DNA from 3 places in the Serratia sp. NPDC078593 genome. Region 1 is predicted to be linked to each of the others. Evidence: predicted binding sites of a transcription regulator. Region 1 holds the regulator's gene; each other region holds the start of a gene.
The links. Region 1 encodes ArgR, which controls arginine synthesis, uptake and breakdown. Its sites were predicted from a motif close to ANTGAATAAAAATACANT; they were not measured.

Region 1 (4,456 bases):
CGCAGCGCACTGGAAGGGTTGGCGCACCTGGCTGTGCAACGCGCATTTTAAGAAAGTAATTTCCAAATATAATAGTGGCCCGTTTCTCCGGGCCTGCTATTGTTCACTCATTATTGTCATCGCGAATGCGTGACAACAGACCACCAATACCTTCCCGAATCAAAAACGCAAGTACCTGCTCGCGTTCACTTTCCGACATATGGCGAAAACACTCAACCCACATGGCTAAGGGATCCTTGAGTTCAACATCATAATAAGCTGGATTTTCTTTCATCATCAACAAATTACGTACAGACAATGGCAAACTGTCAATGTGATACTCCACCGCTTTACCTTGTACGCCCTTCCTACGTTGGCTGGCCCAACCTTCACGGCGTGCCATTTGATTAATTCCTTGTGGTGAGGAAGGTAGCCCGGCAATGCCTGCCAGTTCTTGGGCAGCAAACCACTCTTTTTTCATAGCCATTTTCTCTGGAAAATTGTATGGCGAACACTTTTTTGGAAATCAAAACGCTATTTTTAGAAAAAAATGGTATTCTTATTTCCGTATAAGCGTTTCATGTTGTGCAAACGATTAATACTTACCTGTTAGTTATACCACTAACAGAACTTTGGCTAATCAAAAAAGGAATGTAAACATGAATTCAAGGAGTCAGGATTGGCATCCAGCGGATGTCATCGCAGCATTACGCAAGAAAGGCACGACGCTGGCCGCCGTATCACGACAGGCCGGGCTGAGTTCATCCACGCTGGCAAACGCCCTATCACGCCCGTGGCCAAAAGGAGAGTGGTTAATCGCCGATGCGTTGGGTATCCACCCGGCAGAAATCTGGCCCAGCCGTTATTATGATCCCAACACTCACCTACTGTTGGAGCGTAAAACTCGCATGAAATCTTGACGGCAGGCATAAAAAAACCGCCGGAACTCAGTCCGGCGGCCTCATTGACGATCTGCTAGCTTAAACTGGGTTATCAGTTATTGATAAATTTTTCGCCCAATTCAATATCTTTATGCAGCACATCCAGCATGTCATTCAACGCTTGTTGCTCGAACGCGCTCAGAGCGCCAATAGCTTTACGCTCTTCAACACCATTTTTGCCCAGTAACAGCGGTTGTGCGAAGAAGCGCGCATAGTTGCCATCACCTTCGACATACGCGCACTCTACTACACCTTGTTCACCTTGCAGTGCACGCACCAGCGACAGACCGAAACGTGCCGCAGCCTGGCCCATTGACAAGGTTGCAGAACCGCCGCCGGCTTTGGCCTCAACCACTTCAGTACCCGCATTCTGGATACGTTTGGTCAGATCCGCCACTTCTTGTTCGGTAAAGGTGACGCCAGGAATCTGGGACAGCAGTGGCAAAATGGTCACGCCTGAGTGACCGCCGATAACGGGTACGTTCAACTCTTCCGGCTGTTTGCCTTTCAGCTCAGCAACAAACGTATTCGAACGGATGATGTCGAGTGACGTGACGCCAAAGAGTTTGTTCTTATCATACACGCCCGCTTTCTTCAGCACTTCAGCCGCGATAGCAACCGTGGTGTTCACCGGGTTGGTGATGATACCGATGCAGGCTTTTGGACAGGTCGTCGCAACTTGTTCAATCAGATTACGCACGATACCGGCGTTAACATTGAACAAATCTGAGCGATCCATGCCGGGTTTACGCGCCACACCTGCGGAAATCAGTACCACATCGGCACCCTGCAGAGCTGGTTTTGCGTCTTCACCGGAGAAGCCTTTGATTTTGACGGCGGTAGGGATGTGGCTTAAGTCAACGGCAACGCCTGGCGTAACGGGGGCAATGTCGTAAAGGGAGAGTTCAGAACCTGAAGGAAGCTGGGTTTTGAGTAGAAGGGCGAGGGCCTGGCCAATTCCGCCAGCAGCACCGAGAACTGCAACTTTCATCCTATACTCCTTTATTATCTTAAATATAAAAGTGCCGTGAATTCTTGGGTTACGGACTTTAAATTATTACACCTTTGAAAACAAACTCTTAACAGTTGGATTGAGAGCTAGCGCAATAAAATTGATCCTAATCGTGCACATTTTAGATTAAATCGCTTACGCATTAATGGCATAGCGCGCACAAATCAAAAACAGTGCGGGGTTATTCACGTGCAAGTTAACCGGTCGTTACATTACACCCTTACACAACATCAGAACAACATCATTTTAATAACATTTAGTTTACGCTCGGCCAGCATGAATGCCAGTAAGAAAAGGGCATATTCATGAGATAGGGATTTTGTTAAAATACGCTTCTTTCCTTATTATTCGGGCGTTTTTATTTCTTTCGCTCGGCGTTTAATTGCATAAAAATTCATTTATATGCATAATAATGAACTCTACTGTCAACATTCATCGGTGCAAAATGCGTAATCCCGCAAAGCAGGAAGATCTGATCAAGGCGTTTAAAGCGTTATTGAAAGAAGAAAAATTCAGCTCGCAAGGCGAGATCGTTTTGGCGCTGCAAGAAGAAGGCTTTGAAAACATAAACCAATCCAAAGTCTCTCGCATGCTGACCAAGTTTGGTGCGGTACGTACGCGTAATGCGAAAATGGAAATGGTCTACTGCCTTCCTGCCGAGCTGGGTGTACCAACCACCACCAGCCCGTTGAAAAACCTGGTGCTCGATGTCGATCATAACGATGCCTTGGTCGTTATTCATACCAGCCCTGGCGCAGCGCAGTTAATTGCCCGTTTACTCGATTCATTGGGTAAATCCGAAGGTATTCTCGGCACGATCGCCGGTGACGATACCATTTTTGTCACCCCAGCCAGCGCTTTCAGCGCACGGCAATTGTATGAAGCTATCCTGACGCTGTTCGAACAAGAGCTCTGATGCATCCGCTAACAAAATACGGTGACCATAACCGCGCTTTGTTAGCGTTTGCTTAAACCCACACCGCCTTCTTTTCCAGACACACTCTTTTCATCAACCTTATCTGGCACGGCTTAGAAGTTCATCCACAGCCTATTGCAATGACATTCAGATATGCTCAGTGGTACCTGCTGTAAATTTCCGCACTTTTAGTCAAAAGCACTTAGCTCATTGAAATTACATCTATTTGACATCAAAAGACCATTTTACGTACGTTTTTTATTCCATATCGTTATAAAAAATGATTAACACTATACGTAAGTTTCACAAGAAACTGTTAGCTAGCTATTAATATTTCGCGTTACTAGATGTATACTCATTTCCGTGATGTAAATCACAGTTCGTTGGAACTGCTAACAGAATTCGATGAGGTAAATCATGAAAATTAAAACGACCGTAATGGCATTAAGCGTTCTTTCTATGCTTTCATTTGGTGCCTTTGCAGCACAATCAATCAACGCCGAGCAGGCTGCTCAATTGCAATCCGCAGGCACGATTACCGTCAGCGGCGTAGCCGGCGCACCTTCTGATATCCGCGCGGCGTTGTCTGCCAAAGCCGACGCTCAAGGCGCAACCGCTTACCGCGTAATCGAAGCGCGTAATGAAGGTAACTACCACGCTACAGCTGAAATCTATAAATAAGTGACGTGGGGCCTACTTGCCCTTACACGTTATCAATCTCTGGAAACCGTTATACCAATAACAGCCTTCAAGAATAAAAATCGTAATTAAGCCCTTCCAGGCGGTTATTGACACCATCAAGGATCATCATCATGAATATGAAAATCACTCTCGCCGCAATCAGTCTGCTTTCCGCCGTTTCATTCGGCGCATCCGCCGCCACGCTGGTAGACAATGCGCAGGCCAAGAATATGCATTCTATCGGCACCATTACCGTCAGCGGTGTGGCTGGCTCGCCTTCTGATATCCGTCAGGCTCTGTCTGATAAAGCAGATAAACAAGGTGCCAAAGCTTATCGTGTGATCGAAGCCTACGAAAACGGCAACTGGCACGCGACAGCAGAAATTTACCAATAATAATCAACGCGCGCGTTTCTCGATCTGATTCCCCTCGTCACTGCCACTGCCGAGTTTGATGAGCGTGCGAATTCGTTGAAAACCTCGTCGTCCTATCCGACGAACCCCATTGCCCTCGCTCGCGAGGGCTTTTTTTATCGCCGTAAAAAGGGGCCGCAAGCGGCCCCAACGATGTTATTTGCACCCACTCCGCGCGCTTTCCGCCCAGTCAGTAACTTTCCTGCGGTTCCGGTTTATTGGCCAGCGCCGTCAGCAACTTGTCGTGAATGCCCTCGAAGCCACCATTACTCATCACCAAAATAGTGTCACCTGGCTTGGCCGTTTTCACGATCGTTTCAACGAGCGTGTCCAGATCGGCACTCCAATGCGCCGGCTGTACGCAGGCCTCTGCCACCTCAGCCACTTGCCACGGGATATGCGTCGGTTGGAACAGGAACACTTCATCAGCGCGCCCCAACGAAGGGGCCAATTCGTTCTTGCTGATGCCCATTTTCATGGTATTGGAACGGGGCTCTAACACCGCCAAAATACG
Region 2 (4,456 bases), on a different contig from region 1:
AATCCAACCGCGCACAACGTGATAAAAAAGAAACAATCTGGGGAGAAATTCATCAACAAAATGGCTTTCATTCAATTATCTGCAAAAAGGGGTTGCATCATAAATCATGGGGAGTATAGTGCGCATCCATCGGACGCGGGGTGGAGCAGCCTGGTAGCTCGTCGGGCTCATAACCCGAAGGTCGTCGGTTCAAATCCGGCCCCCGCAACCAACCGATACTGTATCAACGGTATCATAAAAGGGTTGGCATCGATAAGTAAGTAGTAAGACGGACGCGGGGTGGAGCAGCCTGGTAGCTCGTCGGGCTCATAACCCGAAGGTCGTCGGTTCAAATCCGGCCCCCGCAACCAATCGATGCCGCAGTACGGCATCAAAAAAATGAAAAGTAAGCAGTAAGACGGACGCGGGGTGGAGCAGCCTGGTAGCTCGTCGGGCTCATAACCCGAAGGTCGTCGGTTCAAATCCGGCCCCCGCAACCAACATTATGTTGATAATCAAGCACCTTAACGGGTGTTTTTTTGTATCTGAAATCTGCAAACATCGCGATGCCGAGCCTCAGCCCGGCGCAATCGCTTAGCGTTTTGCCAATGCGCCCCCATTGGCGAAGTAGGCTTTAATCCCCGCAAGAATAGATTGAGCAATCTGCTGTTGGAAGTGGCTGGTACGCAATTTTCGTTCTTCTTCGACATTACTGATAAACGCCGTTTCAACCAAAATCGATGGGATATCTGGCGCTTTAAGTACCGCAAAGCCTGCCTGATCGACCCGATTCTTATGCAAACGGTTAATTTTTCCCATTCGGTTCAGCACTTCCTTACCAAACTTCAGGCTGTCATTGATCGTCGCCGTCTGCAGCAGATCGAACATGGTGTGATCGAGATAACGGTCACCACTTTTGCTGACGCCGCCAATCTGATCCGATTCGTTTTGCGTTTGTGCCAAGAACTTTGCTGCGGTACTGGTGGCCCCTTTCGTCGACAGTGCAAACACTGACGAGCCACGCGCCGCACGACTGGTAAAAGCATCCGCATGAATTGACACAAACAGATCGGCACGCTGTTTACGCGCTTTTGCCACCCGTACTTTTAGCGGAATAAACACATCTTCATTGCGTGTCATAAAAACTTTCATATTGGGTTCACGCTTAATCATCGCACTCAAACGACGGGCGATTTGCAGTACAATGTCTTTCTCGCGCGTTTTATATTTACCGATCGCGCCAGGATCCTCACCGCCATGCCCAGGATCCAGCATGATGACGATCGGTCTATCACGCCCCGCCTTACCGGTTTGCGGCGCTTGCGTCGGCGCAGGCAATGTTCGTTCTAAATTCCCTTTGTTGTAATCTTCCAGTAATGCCAATAGCGGATCATATTCTTCGCCAGAGGATGCTTTGGCAGGGTACAAATCAAGTACTAACCGGTTACGGTACTCCGCCACCGGCGACAGGGTAAACATATGTGGGCTAACGCTTTGCTTCAATTCCAGCACTATTCGCACGGTGTTTTTATCAAATTGACCAACGCGTGCCTGTTTTAGATATGGATCGACACTTTGTACCTGTCCAGCGATTCCCTTCAGTACGCTATTGAGATGCACCCCTTCAATATCTACCACGATGCGATCGGGATTAGTCAACGCAAACTGTTTATATTTCAGTTCTACATTGGATTCGAGCGTCACACGAGTATAGGTTGAGGAAGGCCAAACCCGCACGGCAATCATTTGCGTTGAGGCAGCCATACCGACGCAACTGACACTCAGTAACCAGGTTGCGGTGACCCCCTGCAACAGACGACGGCGACCCGGATCGTGATTAGCGTTTGACATGCGACTCCAGCAAGAATTAGCTCAAAAAAACATCAGAAAAGTAATAATGTCAAAAACTTTAACGAATCCGCTCGGCGCTGTCATCAGAAAATCTTGTTATGTTTTGTCAATTTATTAACGATTTAGCGGTGTTAGCAAAAGAAACCAGATAAATCCCTACTTGCCATCCGCACAATAAAAGAATAAAAATACACAAATTACGTATAAATATGCAAAAGAGGTGTGCCGTGAAGGAGCGTAGTACAGAACTGGTTCAAGGATTCCGTCACTCAGTCCCTTACATAAATGCTCACCGTGGCAAGACATTTGTCGTCATGTTAGGTGGCGAAGCCATTGAACACGCCAATTTTTCCAACATTGTTAATGACATCGGGCTGCTGCATAGCCTGGGTATTCGTCTGGTGGTGGTGTACGGTGCGAGGCCACAAATTGATGCCAACCTGGCATTGCATAACCTTGAGCCTATTTATCACAAGCATACCCGCGTTACTGATGCGTCAACGCTGGAGCTGGTCAAGCAGGCTGCCGGTTTGTTGCAACTCGACATCACAGCGCGGCTATCCATGAGCCTCAACAATACGCCACTGCAAGGTGCCCATATCAACGTGGTCAGCGGCAACTTTATTATCGCCCAACCGCTCGGTATTGACGACGGCATTGATTATTGCCACAGCGGGCGTATACGTCGCATCGACGAAGATGCCATCCATCGTCAACTCGACAGTAATGCCATCGTGCTGATCGGCCCGGTAGCCGTTTCTGTCACCGGTGAAAGCTTCAACCTGACGTCGGAAGAAGTCGCGACCCAACTTGCGATTAAACTGAAGGCGGAGAAAATGATTGGCTTTTGTTCATCACAAGGCGTTACCGACGCTGAGGGGAATATCCTTTCCGAACTGTTCCCCAATGATGGGCAAAAACGCATTGAAGAATTAGAAGAAAACGGCGATTACCACTCCGGTACTGTGCGCTTCCTGCGCGGCGCAGTGAAAGCCTGCCGTAGCGGTATACGCCGTAGCCACCTGATCAGCTATCAGGAGGATGGCGCATTAGTGCAGGAGCTGTTCTCCCGTGATGGTATCGGTACGCAGATTGTGATGGAGAGCGCCGAACAGGTACGCCGTGCGACCATCAATGACATTGGCGGTATCCTGGAGCTGATCCGGCCATTGGAGCAACAGGGTATTCTGGTGCGCCGCTCGCGTGAGCAATTAGAAATGGAGATCGATAAGTTCACCATCATTGAGCGCGATAATCTGACTATCGCCTGCGCTGCACTTTACCCATTCCCAGAAGAGAAAATCGGTGAGATGGCTTGCGTTGCCGTGCATCCTGATTATCGCAGCTCATCGCGGGGGGAAATGCTGCTACAGCGGGTGGAAAACCAAGCGCGCCAGATGGGGTTAAACAAACTGTTCGTCCTCACCACACGCAGCATCCATTGGTTCCAAGAGCGGGGTTTCACCCCTGCGGATGTCGCCGTATTACCGATTCAGAAACAGGCGTTGTATAACTATCAACGCCGCTCCAAGATCCTGCTGGCCAATATATAAACTATCGGGGCACTGTCGCGGTGCCCTATTGCTCGGATTGCGCGGCAACAACCAAGCGTTCTGCCAACCCACTACGCCGCTGAGTAGGCGTACGAATGGCACTCATGAGCACTTTCTCGCTGGCGTATAACGACAATTGTCGCCGGGCTCGCGTGATCGCGGTATAGACCAACTCCCGCGTTAACACCGGTAGATAATGGTTAGGTAACACCAACACCGTATGGTCAAACTCCGAACCTTGCGATTTATGCACCGTCATGGCGTAGGCGGTTTCATGCGCGGGTAATCGGCTTGGCTGTACCGATTTGATATTGCCGTCCGGCAACTGGAAGTGCACACGCAACTCCCCCTGTTCGTCTGGCAGCGCGATGCCAATGTCCCCGTTAAACAGCCCTAACGCACTGTCATTACGACCAATCATCACCGGCCGTCCCAGATACCATTTTCCCGCAGCGCCTGCGTTACGCCGAATCAAACCCGCACGTTGAAGCCCCGTTTCAATGCGTTCATTGAGACCAGCGACACCGAATGGCCCCTCGCGAAGGGCACACAGCACTTGGAAATGGCCAAACGCCGCTAATATCTGCTGCGCATCAGCCCCCATCTTCACTAACTTGAGATAATCACGATAGCCATTCACACAGTTATCCAATAGCGCCTGGTAATCTTCTGTGTTCGCCAACGGAAAACCAGCAACATCGCTAAAATGACCATCAAGCGCCAACAACGCTCGCTTACCCTCGCCAGCGTTAACCGCAAGCGCTAATTGGCCGATGCCGGACTTTGCGTCAAAACGATAACTTTTACGCAGCAGACACAAGCTATCACGTACTGCCGCGTCTGCCTCCGCAACTTGCCCTAACAAAGCACAGCCAGTGAGCTGGCTCAGTTGAGCGGCGCGCGTATCGCTATAGCCCTGCTCAGCAAAACGACAAATATCCCCCAACACCGCTCCGGCCTCCACAGAGGCCAATTGATCACGGTCCCCCAGGAAAATAACTCTGGCATGTTGAGGCAATGCCGCAATCAAACGCGCCATCATGGGTAAATCCACCATCGATGCCTCATCAACC
Region 3 (4,456 bases), on a different contig from region 1:
AACATGCGGCGCCCCTCAAAAGTCACAACCGGTAAATTTATTTCTTTTCGTTCAACGCACGAATGCGTGAAGACAGCGAGAACAGGCGGATAAAGCCGCCTGCATGGCTGTGATCGTAAACTTCATCTTCGCCGAAGGTAGCGAATTCTTCTGAATACATGCTGTTCGCCGATTTCTTCTGAATCGCCGTCACTTGGCCTTTATACAGTTGCAGCACGACTTCGCCATTGACGTCTTCTGCCAACGCTTCGGCAGAAGCCTGAATGGAACGACGCAGCGGCGCAAACCAGCGACCATCGTAAACCACATAGGACATTTCCAAGCCCAGCTGTTCACGCCATTTGAAGCTGTCACGGTCCAGAACCAACTGTTCAATGCCACGCAGCGCCGCCACCATAATGGTGCCCCCCGGGGTTTCGTAACAGCCGCGGGATTTGATACCCACCAGACGGTTTTCTACGATATCGATACGGCCAACACCGTGTTTAGCTCCCAGAACGTTGAGCTTATCCAGGCATTGGAATGGCGTCAGCGCTTCACCGTTTACCGCCACTACGCGGCCTTTTTCCACCGTGACACTGACGTGTTCCGGCTGATCCGGCGCATCCTGTGGATCAACGGTCCATACCCAGCAATCTTTGTTCGGCGCGTTCCACGGGCTTTCCAACACGCCGCCTTCCGTGGAGATATGCCAGGCGTTTTCATCACGGCTGTATATCTTTTCCAACGACGCGGTAGTCGGGATATTGCGCTCTTTCAGGTAATCTAGCAGAGCTTCACGGGAACGCAGGTTCCATTCACGCCACGGCGCAACGACTTTCAGCTGCGGCGCTAATGCGGTGTAGGTGGTTTCAAAACGCACCTGATCGTTACCCTTGCCGGTTGCACCATGACACAATGCATCGGCACCCACTTTCAATGCCAATTCAACCTGTGCCTTAGCAATAATGGGCCGCGCCATGGAGGTACCCAGCAGATAACTTCCTTCATACAGCGCCCCGGTTTGCAGCACCGGATAAACATAATCGCTAATGAACTCTTCACGCAGATCGACGACGTGACACTCAGAGGCACCCGATTGCAACGCTTTTTGCTCAACGCCTTCCAGATCGCCACGCTCTTGGCCAATATCGGCGACAAAGGCCACCACTTCACAGCCACCGTAGTTTTCTTTCAGCCAAGGGATAATAGCCGAGGTATCCAGGCCGCCAGAGTAGGCAAGAACGATTTTTTTGATGCCTTGATTTTGCATGGTGATGATTCCTTTTTAATTCTTAATTTAAGCGAGGATCCGGGTGCCAATAGACTCGCCGTTAAACAGAGCCGGAAGTTTTTCTGCATTTCGCCAGCTGGCGATATCGACCGGGCGGCCAAGGGTACGGGCGGCATCCAGCGCCGCATTCACTTTCACCACCATGCCATCGGTGATGATCCCTTGGGCGATCAGCTGTTGTGCTTTTTGCGCCGTCATTTCGGCAATGCGTTGGCCTTTACCGTCGAGAATGCCGCTGACATCCGACAGCAGAATCAAATCAGCACCCAGCGTAGCGGCTAACGCGGTCGCGGCTTGATCGGCATTCACATTCATCAATTGGCCTTCAGCAGTGATGCCGATGGAACTGATCACCGGCAGATAGCCCGCCCCCAGCAGCGTTTGCACCAGCGCGGGGGAGCCCGGCTGCGCATTACCGACGTGGCCTAGCTCAGGATCGAGCTGCGTAACACAAACACTGCCACCGTCCGCTAGGCTCAGGCCAACCGCACTGATTTGGTGTTTTACCGCCCAAGCCAACAGCGTTTTATTGGCCGTCCCCGCCAGCGCGCCAGTGATAATGTCAATTTGGTCGGCCGGCGTGACGCGTAAACCGTTTTTCTTCATCACCGGTAGAGAAAGCTGCTTCATCAACTCATCTACCACACAGCCACCGCCGTGAACAATCACCAGCGGACGCTGATACTGGGCGCGATAGCTATCCAGCGCAGTAAACAAACGTTCCAGCGCTTCTTCACTGTCTAATAAAACGCCACCTAACTTGATAATTAACGGATTCATCGTTGTTTACTCACACAGGCTTAAAGTAATGACTCGGTTTCCGGGAACCCGAAACGAATATTCAGGCACTGCACCGCCTGAGCGGCTGCACCTTTCAGCAGGTTATCTTCCGCCGCGACGGCGATCAGATGCTCGCCCTGAACGGCAAAACCAATATCGCAAAACGGCAAGCCCACCACCGCTTTTAACGCGGGCACTCCGTTGTCGTACAATCGCACCAACGGTTTGCCGTCATAGGCGGCATGATAGGTCGCCGCAACATCCTGCGCGGTCACCCCCGCTTTCAGGCGACAGGTGATAGTCGCCAAAATACCCCGCGGGAAGTTGCCTAAATGCGGCGTGAAAATAACCGGTGCGCCAAGATGCGCGACAATTTCCGGGTGATGCCGATGGTTGAAAATGCCATAGGGTTGCAGGCTGACTTCACAGACGTTGGTATTCACGCTCGCCTTACGCCCGGCACCGCTGACGCCGCTGGTGGCATTAATCACCGGCCACTGCGCCAAGTCCAGCAGTTGCTGATCGATCAGTGGTTTTAACGCCAACTGAGCCGCGGTGGGATAACAGCCCGGCACCGCGATCAACTGCGCCTGCTTGATTTTTTCGCTCTGCCACTCCGCCAAACCGTAGACCGCCTGCTCGAGCCATTCTCCATGCTGATGCTCAAAACCGTAATACTGGCGATAAAACTCGGCATCCTGCACGCGGAATGCACCTGACAGATCAAACACCACACAACCGGCTGCTAAAAACGCGGGCGCGATGTCATGGCTAACTTCGTGAGCGGTCGCGAGAAAGACCACGTCGATGCCTTTAGCCGCTTCGGCGACGTCAACCAGCGGCTGCAACGGCAAATCAACGATGCCTTTCAACTGGGGATGCAGCTCAGAGAGCAATTTTCCTGCATCTACACTTTGCGCTGAAACCGCTAAAGCGGTTATGTTCATATGTGGGTGGCGGTTCAAGTAAGCAGTAAGTTCTGCTCCGGCATAACCGCTGGCACCAACAATCAGCGTATTCAACATGTGGCCTTTTACCTTCTTAACGTGCACGGTGGTCGCTGGCGACCGCGGTAGCAGGGTTCGACCACATTGTTGCGCCGATCACCTACGTGGTTGAGCATTGATGTTTTTATAAACATCCGGGTCTCGGGTTCCCTTACGCTCTAGCTTACTGTATTTTTATTCAAAATAAATGCATGAATATTGATACTATCCTAACGAAAGGCTGTCAACAGTGAAGATGAAATTACCTCCATTTATTGAGCTGTACCGGGCGTTGATCGCCACTCCGTCGATCAGCGCCACCGATGCTGCGCTCGATCAGAGCAATGAAGCGTTAATCAACTTACTGGCCGGATGGTTTAGTGATTTGGGTTTCCGTGTCGACGTACAACCGGTGCCAAATACCCGCAACAAATTCAATTTGGTGGCAAGCTACGGCGAAGGCAGTGGTGGCCTGTTATTGGCGGGCCATACCGACACCGTGCCTTATGATGAAGGGCGTTGGACGCGCGATCCTTTCACCCTGACCGAACATGACAACAAGCTGTACGGTCTTGGTACCGCCGATATGAAAGGTTTTTTTGCTTTTATTCTTGATGCCGTGCGCGACATCGACGCCAGCACCTTGACCAAGCCGTTATACATCTTGGCAACCGCCGATGAAGAAACCACCATGGCTGGCGCACGTTATTTTGCGGCTTCCACATCAATCCGGCCGGATTTCGCCATTATTGGCGAGCCGACCTCACTACAACCGGTGCGGGCACACAAAGGCCACCTTTCCAATGCGATCCGCATTACCGGTCAGTCAGGCCATTCCAGCGATCCGGCGCGCGGCGTTAACGCCATTGATTTAATGCATGAATCCATCGGCCATCTCATGGCGTTACGCAAAACGCTGCAACAGCGCTACGACAATCCGGCATTCGCCGTGCCCTATCCCACCATGAACTTTGGCCATATTAGCGGTGGCGACGCCGCGAACCGTATCTGCGCTTGCTGCGAATTGCATATGGATATTCGACCGCTACCGGGCATGACGCTGGATAACCTTAATGAGTTGCTCCACGGCGCACTGGCACCGGTGAGCGAGCGCTGGCCGGGTCGATTAAGTATTGAGGAGCTGCATCCGCCGATCCCCGGCTATGCCTGCCCAACCGATCATCAGATGGTCGCGGTGATTGAAGAATTGTTGGGCTCACGCACCCAGGTGGTCAACTATTGCACCGAAGCGCCCTTCGTGCAGCAAGTGTGCCCGACGCTGGTTCTCGGCCCCGGTTCCATCAATCAAGCCCACCAACCGGATGAGTACCTTGATACCACCTTTATTGAGCCAACGCGCAAATTACTCGGGCAGTTGATCGAACACTTCTGCTATCGATAACCCTGAGAAAATACA

Region 2: argA (amino-acid N-acetyltransferase) is a predicted target of ArgR. The motif match lies at 2,008-2,025, and genes of this name have one in related genera.
Region 3: argC (N-acetyl-gamma-glutamyl-phosphate reductase) is a predicted target of ArgR. The motif match lies at 3,226-3,243, and genes of this name have one in related genera.

The regions. Positions count from the first base shown of each region.
Region 1 is NZ_JBNNGK010000001.1:357,560-362,015, forward strand. Features, by position in the region: gene ispB (octaprenyl diphosphate synthase) at 1-51, shown strand, start outside; gene ACQKDS_RS01610 (DNA-binding protein) at 104-460, opposite strand; gene ACQKDS_RS01615 (helix-turn-helix domain-containing protein) at 639-899, shown strand; gene mdh (malate dehydrogenase) at 973-1,911, opposite strand; gene argR (transcriptional regulator ArgR) at 2,378-2,848, shown strand; gene yhcN (peroxide/acid stress response protein YhcN) at 3,266-3,529, shown strand; gene yhcN (peroxide/acid stress response protein YhcN) at 3,661-3,924, shown strand; gene mpl (UDP-N-acetylmuramate:L-alanyl-gamma-D-glutamyl-meso-diaminopimelate ligase) at 4,133-4,456, opposite strand, start outside.
Region 2 is NZ_JBNNGK010000011.1:99,410-103,865, reverse strand. Features, by position in the region: tRNA gene ACQKDS_RS13660 (tRNA-Met) at 135-211, shown strand; tRNA gene ACQKDS_RS13655 (tRNA-Met) at 274-350, shown strand; tRNA gene ACQKDS_RS13650 (tRNA-Met) at 403-479, shown strand; gene amiC (N-acetylmuramoyl-L-alanine amidase AmiC) at 574-1,830, opposite strand; gene argA (amino-acid N-acetyltransferase) at 2,058-3,383, shown strand; gene recD (exodeoxyribonuclease V subunit alpha) at 3,409-4,456, opposite strand, start outside.
Region 3 is NZ_JBNNGK010000014.1:79,126-83,581, reverse strand. Features, by position in the region: gene ACQKDS_RS15520 (argininosuccinate synthase) at 38-1,252, opposite strand; gene argB (acetylglutamate kinase) at 1,280-2,053, opposite strand; gene argC (N-acetyl-gamma-glutamyl-phosphate reductase) at 2,074-3,078, opposite strand; gene argE (acetylornithine deacetylase) at 3,296-4,441, shown strand.